DNA from 3 places in the Luteibacter sp. HA06 genome. Region 2 is predicted to be linked to each of the others. Evidence: predicted binding sites of a transcription regulator. Region 2 holds the regulator's gene; each other region holds the start of a gene.

Region 1 (3,270 bases), 3.3 Mb from region 2:
CGAGAAGAACGGCTGGACCGGTGACGGCATGCTCGGTGCGGACATGTTCCTGCGTAACGTCGATGCCGACCGCCTGCTGGCGAAGTGGGTGCGCGACATCGCCGACACGCGCAAGCCGGACGGCGCGCCGTTGCTGATCGCGCCGAACCCTGGTTGGGGCGATGCGCGCGCGCCGACCTGGCATGCCGCCTATGTGCTCGTGCCGTGGTCACTGTGGATGAATGCGGGTGACCGTCGCCCCATCGAGGAACACATCGATGGCATCGCACGTTACGTGGCCATGGAAAACGCGCGCTCGCCCGGAGGGATCGCCGATACGGAACTGGGCGACTGGGTGAGTCCGGAAACCGACCCCGGCGGTGAGAACGCGCCCGAGGACAAGCGTGTCGCTGCTACTGCCTACCTTTACCGGATGCAGCGCGTCACGGCGCAGATGCTTCGCCTGCTCGGCGACGATGCGAAGGCGAAGGATTTCGACACGCAGGCCGATGCCGTTCGTGATGCCTTCAACGCACGCTTCCTCGATCGGACGGCGGCTCGCTACCGCGGTGAGGGTGATAACGGTTACCGGCAGGCACACAACCTGCTGGCGCTGGCGTTCGGGCTGGTGCCCGACGAGCTACGCGATCGCGTCGCTGCCGGTGTCGCGGCGGACGCGAAGGCCCGCGGCGATCACCTGGACACCGGTGCGCTGGCGACAAAGGTGATCCTCCCGGTGCTCACGGCGACCGGTCACGCCGACGAAGCCTGGCGCATCGCGACCCAGGTCACCTTCCCGAGCTGGGGCTTCTGGCGCGATAACGGCGCGACCAGCCTCTGGGAGCACTGGAAGCTGGCGTCGCGCTCGCGGGGGCACTATTTCCTCGGCACGGTGGATGACTGGTTGTTCGGCGACGTCGCCGGATTGCGTCCGCTGGCGCCGGGTTGGCAGCGGATCGAGGTGCGGCCGGCGGTGACGGCGTGGCTGGACCATGCGTCGGCGGCGGTAATGACACCTTATGGGGAGGCATCGGTGGCGTGGCGCAAAGTGGGTGGCCGGGTCGAGATGGATGTGCACGTGCCGGTGGGGGCGGAGGCTGTGGTGGGGTTGCCGGGGCGGGCTGATGAGGTTGTCGGGTCCGGTGATCATCACTTGACCGGCAGATCTTCCGGGGAATCTTCTGTAGGAGCCGATTCATCGGCGATCGGGGAAGAGCATCGCCGCTGAAGCGGCTCCCACAATAGACAAGGCTCTCGGACCGCACCGTTCACAAACCTTTCGTAAAGCCCTGCGATTCCCCGCCGTTAATGCATATACGGGGTCGTAAACAGGGTGACGGTAGATGTCTGCATTGAAGAACTGGTTCGGCCGCACGACGCTGAATACGCGCGTGTGGATGGTCATGTCGGTGGTGGTGCTGGGCCTGGTCGGCCAGACTGTCATGTCGGGGATCGAAAGCCGGCGCGTGCAGATGGAGCAGCTCGCCAATACGCTGGAGCAGCATGTGACGGCGGCGATTGCCATCGCGGACGCGTATCACGCGCGCGCCGAGAAGGGCCAGACCAGCGACCTCGAAGCGCGCATTGCTGCGCTCGACGACATCCAGGCGATGCGCTGGTCGAACAATAGCGGCTATGTCTTCGCCTTCGATTCGGCGCTGACCATGCGCATGCATCCCCTGCGTGCCGACGACATCGGCAAGAACATCCGCGAGGACAAGGACGGCAAGGGCTTCCACCAGTACGTGGCCATGCTCGACGCCGACACGAAGGAAGGTCACGGCATGACGCGCTACACGCAGGTCATGCCCAAGACCAACGAGCTCAAAGACAAGATCAGCTATTCCAGCTGGTACAAGCCCTGGGACCTGCACTTCATCTCCGGGGCTTATTTCGACGATATCGACGCGGCCTTCCGCGCACAGCTCGAAAAAGACCTGCTCAAGTCAGGTGCCATCGCTGCGCTCGCGCTGCTGGTGGTCTGGCTGTCGATGAGCAGCATCCGCTCGACCGTCGGTGGCGAGCCGCGTGACGCCGTGCATATCGCCGGCCGCATCGCCGGCGGTGACCTGCGCAGTGACGGTGAAGCGTACGCGCCAGCCAGCTTACTGGGTGCCCTTGAGCGGATGCGCGGCACGCTTTCCTCCATCGTGTCCGAGGTGCAGCAGGGCGCGCACGTGGTCTCGACGACCTCGGGGGAGATTGCGCGTGGCAACGACGATCTGTCCCAGCGCACGCAGGAGCAGGCGTCCAGCCTGGAAGAAACCGCGGCATCGATGGAAGAGATGACCGCAACGGTGAAACAGAACGCGGAGAATGCGACCGCTGCCGACCGCCTCTCGCGTCATGCGCGTAGCGAAGCCGAGAGGGGCGGTACCGTGGTGGGTGAAGCCATGGACGCCATGCGTGATATCGGTGACTCCAGCCGCCGCATCGGCGACATCGTTGGCCTGATCGACGAGATTGCTTTCCAGACCAATCTGCTGGCGCTTAACGCAGCCGTCGAAGCGGCGCGTGCCGGTGAACAGGGCAGGGGCTTCGCCGTGGTCGCGGCGGAAGTACGCCGACTGGCTCAGTCCAGCGCGGCAGCGTCGCGCGAGATCAAGGGTCTGATCGCTGAAAGCGGCGAGCGCGTGGAGGTCGGCGCGGCACTCGTCGAGCAGTCCTCGCTCGCCCTGCGCGACATCGTGGCCAGCGTAAAAAAGGTGACCGACATCGTCGCCGAGATTGCTGCCGCGAGCGCCGAACAGTCGGCGGGCGTCGATCAGGTCAACCTGGCGATCGCACAGATCGATCAGGTGACCCAGGAAAACGCGGCGCTGGTGGAAGAAGCGGCTGCCGCGGCTAAGTCCATGCAGGACCAGGCGGATTCACTGAGCCAGCAGGTCGCGTTCTTCACCGTCGACGGCGCCACCGCAGGCGGCCGCGTGGCGCAGGCCTCGGCGGCCGAGCGTACCGCGCACGACCTCACGTTCGGCCAGACCGCCGCCTACGCTTAAGTGACAAAAGCTCATTAAAGACCTGCGAACAAGTCGCTTCAGTCACGAGTGACTGGCGCCTATGGTGGTCCTCGTCCCCCATCCAGACGAGGAAAACCACCATGTACGCCATTACCGGAATCACCGGCCAGGTCGGCACCGCCCTTGCCAGCGCGTTGTTCGCTGCGGGCAAACCCTTCCGCGCCGTCGTTCGTGACGCCGCCAAGGGCAAGCCGTTCGCCGAGCGCGGTGCCGAAGTCGCCCTTGCCGGGATCGATGACACGCCCGCCCTGACCCGCGCCTTCGAAGGGGC
Region 2 (3,270 bases):
GAGCAACGCATCCATGAAGCCGGGGTTCAATACCACGGCACCGTTACGGGCCTCGTTGAGGAGGTCCTCGGCGCGATGGCACAGCTCCACCATGGCGTTGAGGCCAAGGAAGCCCGCACCGCCCTTCACGGTATGGAACGCGCGGAAGACCGCGTTCAGCAGCTCGGCGTCTCCCGGCGATGCTTCGAGGTCCACGAGCTGTTCGCCCAGGCTCTCGAGCAGTTCGCGTGCTTCGATCAGGAAGACATTGAGTAGCTCGTTGTCCAGCTCCACGCTCATACGGCGCTCAGAACCCGAATTCGCTGAGCAGTCGATCCACTTCGTCCTGGCTGACCTTGTCCGCGGCGGGTGCATGGGTGCCGCCCGCGAGCGAACCGGTGAGGCGCACCAGTTCAATCAGGGACGATTCCACCTTGGCCATGAAGGCTTCAACCTGGGCGACACGCTGGCCGGAGAGATCCTGCCAGGACTGCGCTTCGACCATCTCACCCAGGCCGATGTCGCAGCTCTGCGCGAAATCGCCCACGCGGACGGCGAGCGCCGTAGCGTTCGGCGCAAAGGACGGATCAGCGTGATCGAGCACGAGCACTTCGTCGGCCTGCTTGGCCAGCGCCTGTGCCTGCGGACGCAGCTTGTCGCTGAAGTCGAGGGTGCGGTGCGCTGCCTGGGAGCTCATTTCGAGGACGTCGCGCAGGTGCTTACGCGCATCGCTCATGTTGCCCGGCACGCCATCGCTGGAGATGTCGGAAGCGAGGCGGCGCACCGACTCGTGGAGATCGCGCGCCAGGTGGCCCAAGGCCAGGAACAGGTGCTGTTCACGGCTGCGCAGCAGGCGGTCGAGCGCCTGTTCGAAGGCGACGCTGTCATCGGCATCGAGCAGCTCGCGCAGCTCGGGAACGACCTCGTGGCCGGCGGTAAGCATGGTGTTCATCGTCATTCCCTTAGCCCGCAGCCGCGGCGAGTCGTTCAAAGATCTTGTCGAGCTTTTCCTTCAGCGTGACCGCCGTGAATGGCTTGACCACGTAGCCGTTCACGCCGCTCTGCGCGGCGGCGATGATCTGGTCGCGATTGTTTTCCGCCGTGACCATGAGCACCGGCATCGACTTCAGCGCGGCATCCGCGCGGATGGCGCGAAGCAGGTCGATACCCGTCATGTTGGGCATGTTCCAGTCGGTCACGACCAGATCGAAGGGCTGGGCACGCAGCATCACGAGCGCCGCGGTACCGTCTTCAGCCTCCTGGATGAGGGTGTTCGTAAATCCCAGCTCGACCAGGAGGTTCCTGACGATGCGTCGCATGGTGGAGAAATCGTCCACCACGAGGATTTTCATGTTCTTGTCCAAAACTCGTCTCCGCCTGACTGCGCGTTTCTTACCGGCGACGGCACCGTAATGCCGTCAATGCTTTTCTTTCCAACCTGTCATGCGAGCGCGGAGGCGAATCAGGGCCTGGCCATGGATCTGGCACACCCGCGATTCGCTGACACCGAGTACCGCACCGATTTCCTTCAGGTTGAGCTCTTCATCGTAGTACAGCGACATCACCAGCTTCTCGCGTTCGGGCAGGCCGTCGATGGACTGCGCCAGCGCATCGCGCAAGCCGTCCTGCTCGAAGATCCCTTCCGGACCTGCGGCGTCGGGGTCTGCGACATCGATCGCTGCGCCTTCGTCGCCTTCCGGCGCCGTAAGGCTGAGCAACCGCGCGCTCGCCGCGTCGGCCAGAATCTGGTTGTATTCCATGGCGTCGATACCAAGCCGCTTCATCACCTCGGCGTCTTCGGCATCCCCACCTGTCTCATTTTCGATCTGTCTCGTTACCTCAGCCACCTCGCGCAACTTCCGATGGACGGAGCGCGGGGTCCAGTCCGTCTTGCGCAGTTCGTCCAGCATCGCGCCACGTATGCGGATACCCGCATAGGTCTCGAAACTGGCCGCGCGAGTCGGCGAGTAATTTCTTGCGGCCTCGAGCAGTCCGATCATTCCGGCCTGCATGAGGTCGTTCGCATCCACGCTCGGCGGTAGCCGGCCCATCAGGTGATAGGCGATCCGGCGGACCAGCGGTGCGTGGGTGCGCACCAGTTGATCTGCAGGAATCCGTGTGACTTCAAGGTATTCCGTCGCAACGCTCACAGTGGCAACCCTCCTCCCAGGTGGGACCGCTCGGCGAAAAAGCCGATGCGACCCTGAGCACGGGGTTCGGGTTCACCCCATGTATCGACCGACCTGGCCAGATTCTTGAATCCGACGGCAGATCGGCTGCTCGGCCAGACGTCGACCACGGCCGACTGACGGCGAATGGCCTGGCGCAGGTACTCGTCGTGCGGGACCATCCCCATGAAATCCAGGGAGACATCCAGGAACCGGTTGGCCACCCGCGAGAGCTTCTCGAAAAGCTGGCGGCCTTCCTGGGCGTGGCGAACCATGTTGGCCACGATCCGGAAGCGGTTGACGCCGAACTCGCGGCTCATGACCTTGATCAGGGCGTAGGCGTCGGTCAGCGAGGCCGGTTCGTCGCACACGACCACCACCACCTCATCGGAAGCCGCGGCGAACATGGACACGCTGTCGGAAATGCCGGCCGCGGTGTCGACGATCAGGTATTCAGGGGCGATCGGGTATTCGTCGAACGCGCGGATCACCGCGGCGTGCTCGATGTTCGGCAGCTGGGCCATGCGGCGCGCGCCCGAGGTGGCCGGAATCACTTTCAGGCCGTGCGGCGCCTGGAGGATCAGGTCCTCGATGCGGCATTCGCCCTCGAGCATGTGCCCGAGGTGACGGGTCGGCTGCAGACCCAGCAGCACGTCGATGTTCGCCATGGCGAGGTCAGCGTCGAGCAGGACGACGTCGCGTCCGCCCATGGCCAGGGCCATACCGAGATTGACCGCCACGGTGGTCTTGCCGACACCGCCCTTGCCGCCCGCGATCGCGATGCTGCGTGTGGGGCGACGGTCGTCAAGCCAGTTGAGGCCGGCGGCCTGGGTGCTATCGACGTGTGTGGTCATGAAGGAGTTCACTGCCGTGAAAGAGTGTGCGGTTGCGGTAGTCACGTTCTGCGGGTTCCCGGTCAGGCCAGCGCGGGCGCTGCCGTGCCGAAACGATCGGCAAGGATGGCGTCGTCGGGCTCCTCGTTGCGCTGCTTGAGCAACTGGGCTGCGAGGCAGACCAGCTTGCGCGCATCGGCGGAGGCGATATCTTCAGGTACGCGCTGCCCGTCGGTGGTGTAGTCCAGGGGCATCGCATGACGAATCAGTGCCGACAGTGCGCCGCCGAT
Region 3 (3,270 bases), 3.6 Mb from region 2:
TGCCGATGGCCGCACCCTCAAGTCGATCACGGCGGTGTTGCGCGACGGGCGACGCAAGCCGATCGGCTTGTTGTGCATCAATGTCGACGTGAGCATGTTCGAGGCCATGCAGGCAATGTCGAAGGAATTCCTGCGTTTCGCGGAAAACGCCCCGCGCCCCGCCGCGCTGTTCCGCAACGACTGGCGCGAGGAGGTCAACGACATCGTTGGCCAGTTCCTCGGTGACCGCGGCACAACGCTCGCTGCCATGGGCATCGTCGATCGGGAGGCTCTCGTCACCTTGCTCGAAGAGCGCGGCCTGTTCGATGTGCGCCATGCAGCTACGTACATCACGCAGTTGCTCGGTCTGTCGCGGGCCACGCTGTACAAGACGCTCAAGGCCGTGCGCGAGAGCTCCTGAAACATAGGGCCCGCGCGCGTCGCCTTAAAACCGTCAGGCCGCCTCGCCCTCCAGCACGAAGTAAGCCATCTCCTGCCGCAGTATCTCGGCGCTCTCGCGCATGGCGCGGCTCGCCGCGGCGGCCTGTTCGACCAGCACGGCGTTCTCGCGCGTGGTCTCGTCGATACCGTGGATCGCGCCGTTGACGCGGGCAATGCCGTCACTCTGGCCGCGAGTGGCGTTCATCACCGAGTCGACCAATCCCGAAAGCTCGGTTACGCGCTCGCCGATACCCGTAAGCACGGCGCCTGCCCGGTCGACCGAGGCAGCGCCCGCTTCCACGGCCTCGTCGCTGTCCGCGATCAGGCGGCGAATGTCGCGGGCGGCTTCGGCGCAGCGCTTGGCCAGCTCGCGTACTTCCGACGCGACCACCGCGAAGCCGCGGCCGTGTTCGCCTGCACGGGCCGCTTCGACGGCGGCATTGAGCGCCAGCAGGTTGGTCTGGAAGGCGAACTGATCGACCAGGTCGAGTACCTCGGTCATGCGCTCGGTGTTACGGCGGATCTCGCGCATGTTGCCGATAGCGTCCATGGCCACGCTGTGGCCTTCGTCGGTCATCGACCGTGTCTGCGCGACGGCACGGTGTGCCGCGGTTGCGTGACCGAGACCTCCGCTGACGGCCTCGGCCATGTCGTCCATCGACGACGATGTCGAACGCAGGTGATCGGACTGGGTGCGCGTGCGGTCGTTCAGCGCGTCGTTGCCCCGCGCGATCCCGCTGGCGGCGTGCGCGACGTGGTCGGCGCGATCGCGCACCTGCACGACGACGTTACCGAGCTGGGTGTCCATGGCCGCCAGTGACGCGAGCAGCGCACCAATCTCATCGTTGCGACCGATGTCGATGCGGGCACCGAGCGTGCCACGTGCGATGGCGGCGGCGACCTCCGAGGCCTGACGGAGACGGCGGCCCAGCGAGCGGATGATCGCCAGGTCGACCGCACTGGCGAGAAGCAGCGCGATCCCCAGCAGGATGGCCGAGGTGATGCCACCGCGACGAATCTCGTTGTGCTGGGCCTCGGCTTCTGCCTTGCCGCCATCGAGCGCCAGCGCGAACAGGTTCGAGAAGTCGCTCTTGAGCGGTACGACGGCGGACTGCACGTCGTTGGAGAGCTGCAGCTGGGCGATATCGTACTGCTCGGCCTTGAGCAGCTCGATCACATCGTCCACGGCCTTGTCGGCGGCTTTTCGGTGTTCGGCGGCGAGCGCGACGAGCTTGCTCTGCGCCTTGCCCAGGCCACTCGCCGTCAGGGACTTCCATTGCTTGTCGATATCGTTCCTGTCGCTGCCGATCGCGGTGACGGCATCGTCGACCGACGACGGCAGCCGGGTCAGCGTCGCGTGCACCAGGGCGTCGAGCAGGTCGTTGTAATCGTTCTGGATGCGGCCGACGTTGGCGACAGGAGCCAGCGTCTCGTCGACGACGGACTGGAGCCGCTCGTCGGCCGTGCGTAGCTGGGCGCCACCGACGATCCATAGCGCGAGAAGGAGGAGGATGGTGCCGCCCATGCGAAACAGCAATCGGGCGCGGAGGGTCAGTTCGGGCAATGGGATTCGGGGCAATCGCATGGCGTACTCGGGGGGCGGGGATGCCTCCCTGTCGGCCGCACAGCCAGCAACTTTAGCGTTAATTTTTACGCATTATGCTTTTATTTCAGTAGCTTGAACCTTTGGTTACACGACAACCGAAACCTGCGTTTCATAGGTCACCATGTGCAGGCCGGTACCCGTGTTCTTCGCCACGCGTTTGGCTGACGCGGCGAGGCTGGCGACTGTTTCAGGATCCACCGGATAGGCATCGACAAAGCAGGCGACGCCGACGGCCACGGTGGTGATCGGAAAGAATCGCTGGTGACCGTGACGGTCCTCGCTATCGATGCCACCGCGTGCGCGATCGCTCTCGTCGAACAGATTGCCGCTCATCGCATTGAAGCGCACCCGCATGCCTTCGCATCGCGCGACCCAGTCGTCACCCTACTTTAGAAAACCCGTTTGTAATCAGTTATTTCTCTTTTGTTACAGCTGAGGTTACGTGTCGTCGTCCGCGGCGTAAGCCACCTCGCGCTGCGCACGAAGTTCGTCCAGTCTTGCGCTCAGTCCGGCTTCGATGTGCGCGTAGGCGTCGCCGCCGAGCGTGAGGCGACGTGGCATGACGGCGGCATCGATCGTGGCGATCATCGTGTCCACCATCTTTTCGGGATTGCCGCGCAAAGCGAAAGCACCCGAGGCGATGCCGCGGCGAAGCTCACCCGCCGGGGTGTCGTCGTAGATCGCCATAGGCTCGGGGCTGACCAGACCCTTGCCGAAGTCGGTCTTCGACGGGCCGGGCTCGACGATCAGGAAGTCGATGCCGAACGAGGCCACTTCCTGCAGCACGCTCTCGACGAAGCCTTCGATACCCCACTTGGACGCGTGATAGAGGCTGAAGTTGGGATAGGCGATCTGGCCGCCCTCCGACGACACCTGCACGACGCGTCCGCCACCCTGGGCGCGGAGCTTAGGGATGGCCGCGCGGATCACCTGGATCGAGCCGATCAGATTGGTGTCGAGCACGTGGCGGATCTGCGCGTCGGTGACTTCCTCGGCGGTCCCGAACAGGCCGTAGCCCGCATTGTTGACGATCACATCGATATGGCCGAAGGCGGCAAAGGCATCGTCGATGCTGCGCCGGATGGAGGCCGTGTCGGTCAGGTCCATCGATGTGGTCCAGAGCCGATCGCCGTGCGACGCCTTGAGATCGTTCAGGGCGCCCGCCTTGCGTAACGTGGCCGCCACGCGATCACCGCGCTCGAGCAGTTTCTCTGTCAGCTGGCGGCCGAAGCCGGAGGACGTGC

Evidence for each region. Region 2 encodes FliA, which starts transcription of late flagellar genes. Its sites were predicted from a motif close to TAAAGTTTNNCNNNCNNNGGCCGATAA; they were not measured.
Region 1: ACVWWJ_RS21680 (methyl-accepting chemotaxis protein) is a predicted target of FliA. The motif match lies at 1,262-1,288, and genes of this name have one in related genera.
Region 3: ACVWWJ_RS22720 (methyl-accepting chemotaxis protein) is a predicted target of FliA. The motif match lies at 2,034-2,060, and genes of this name have one in related genera.

The regions. Positions count from the first base shown of each region.
Region 1 is NZ_JBSSDZ010000001.1:4,686,051-4,689,320, reverse strand. It holds gene ACVWWJ_RS21685 (family 78 glycoside hydrolase catalytic domain) at 1-1,207, shown strand, start outside; gene ACVWWJ_RS21680 (methyl-accepting chemotaxis protein) at 1,323-2,978, shown strand; gene ACVWWJ_RS21675 (NmrA family NAD(P)-binding protein) at 3,080-3,270, shown strand, end outside.
Region 2 is NZ_JBSSDZ010000001.1:1,336,062-1,339,331, reverse strand. It holds gene ACVWWJ_RS05990 (chemotaxis protein CheW) at 1-279, opposite strand, end outside; gene ACVWWJ_RS05985 (protein phosphatase CheZ) at 287-931, opposite strand; gene cheY (chemotaxis response regulator CheY) at 942-1,343, opposite strand; gene ACVWWJ_RS05975 (RNA polymerase sigma factor FliA) at 1,398-2,129, opposite strand; gene ACVWWJ_RS05970 (MinD/ParA family protein) at 2,126-3,001, opposite strand; gene flhF (flagellar biosynthesis protein FlhF) at 3,064-3,270, opposite strand, start outside.
Region 3 is NZ_JBSSDZ010000001.1:4,936,496-4,939,765, forward strand. It holds gene ACVWWJ_RS22715 (helix-turn-helix transcriptional regulator) at 1-400, shown strand, start outside; gene ACVWWJ_RS22720 (methyl-accepting chemotaxis protein) at 434-2,005, opposite strand; gene ACVWWJ_RS22725 (hypothetical protein) at 2,111-2,380, opposite strand; gene ACVWWJ_RS22730 (SDR family oxidoreductase) at 2,465-3,270, opposite strand, start outside.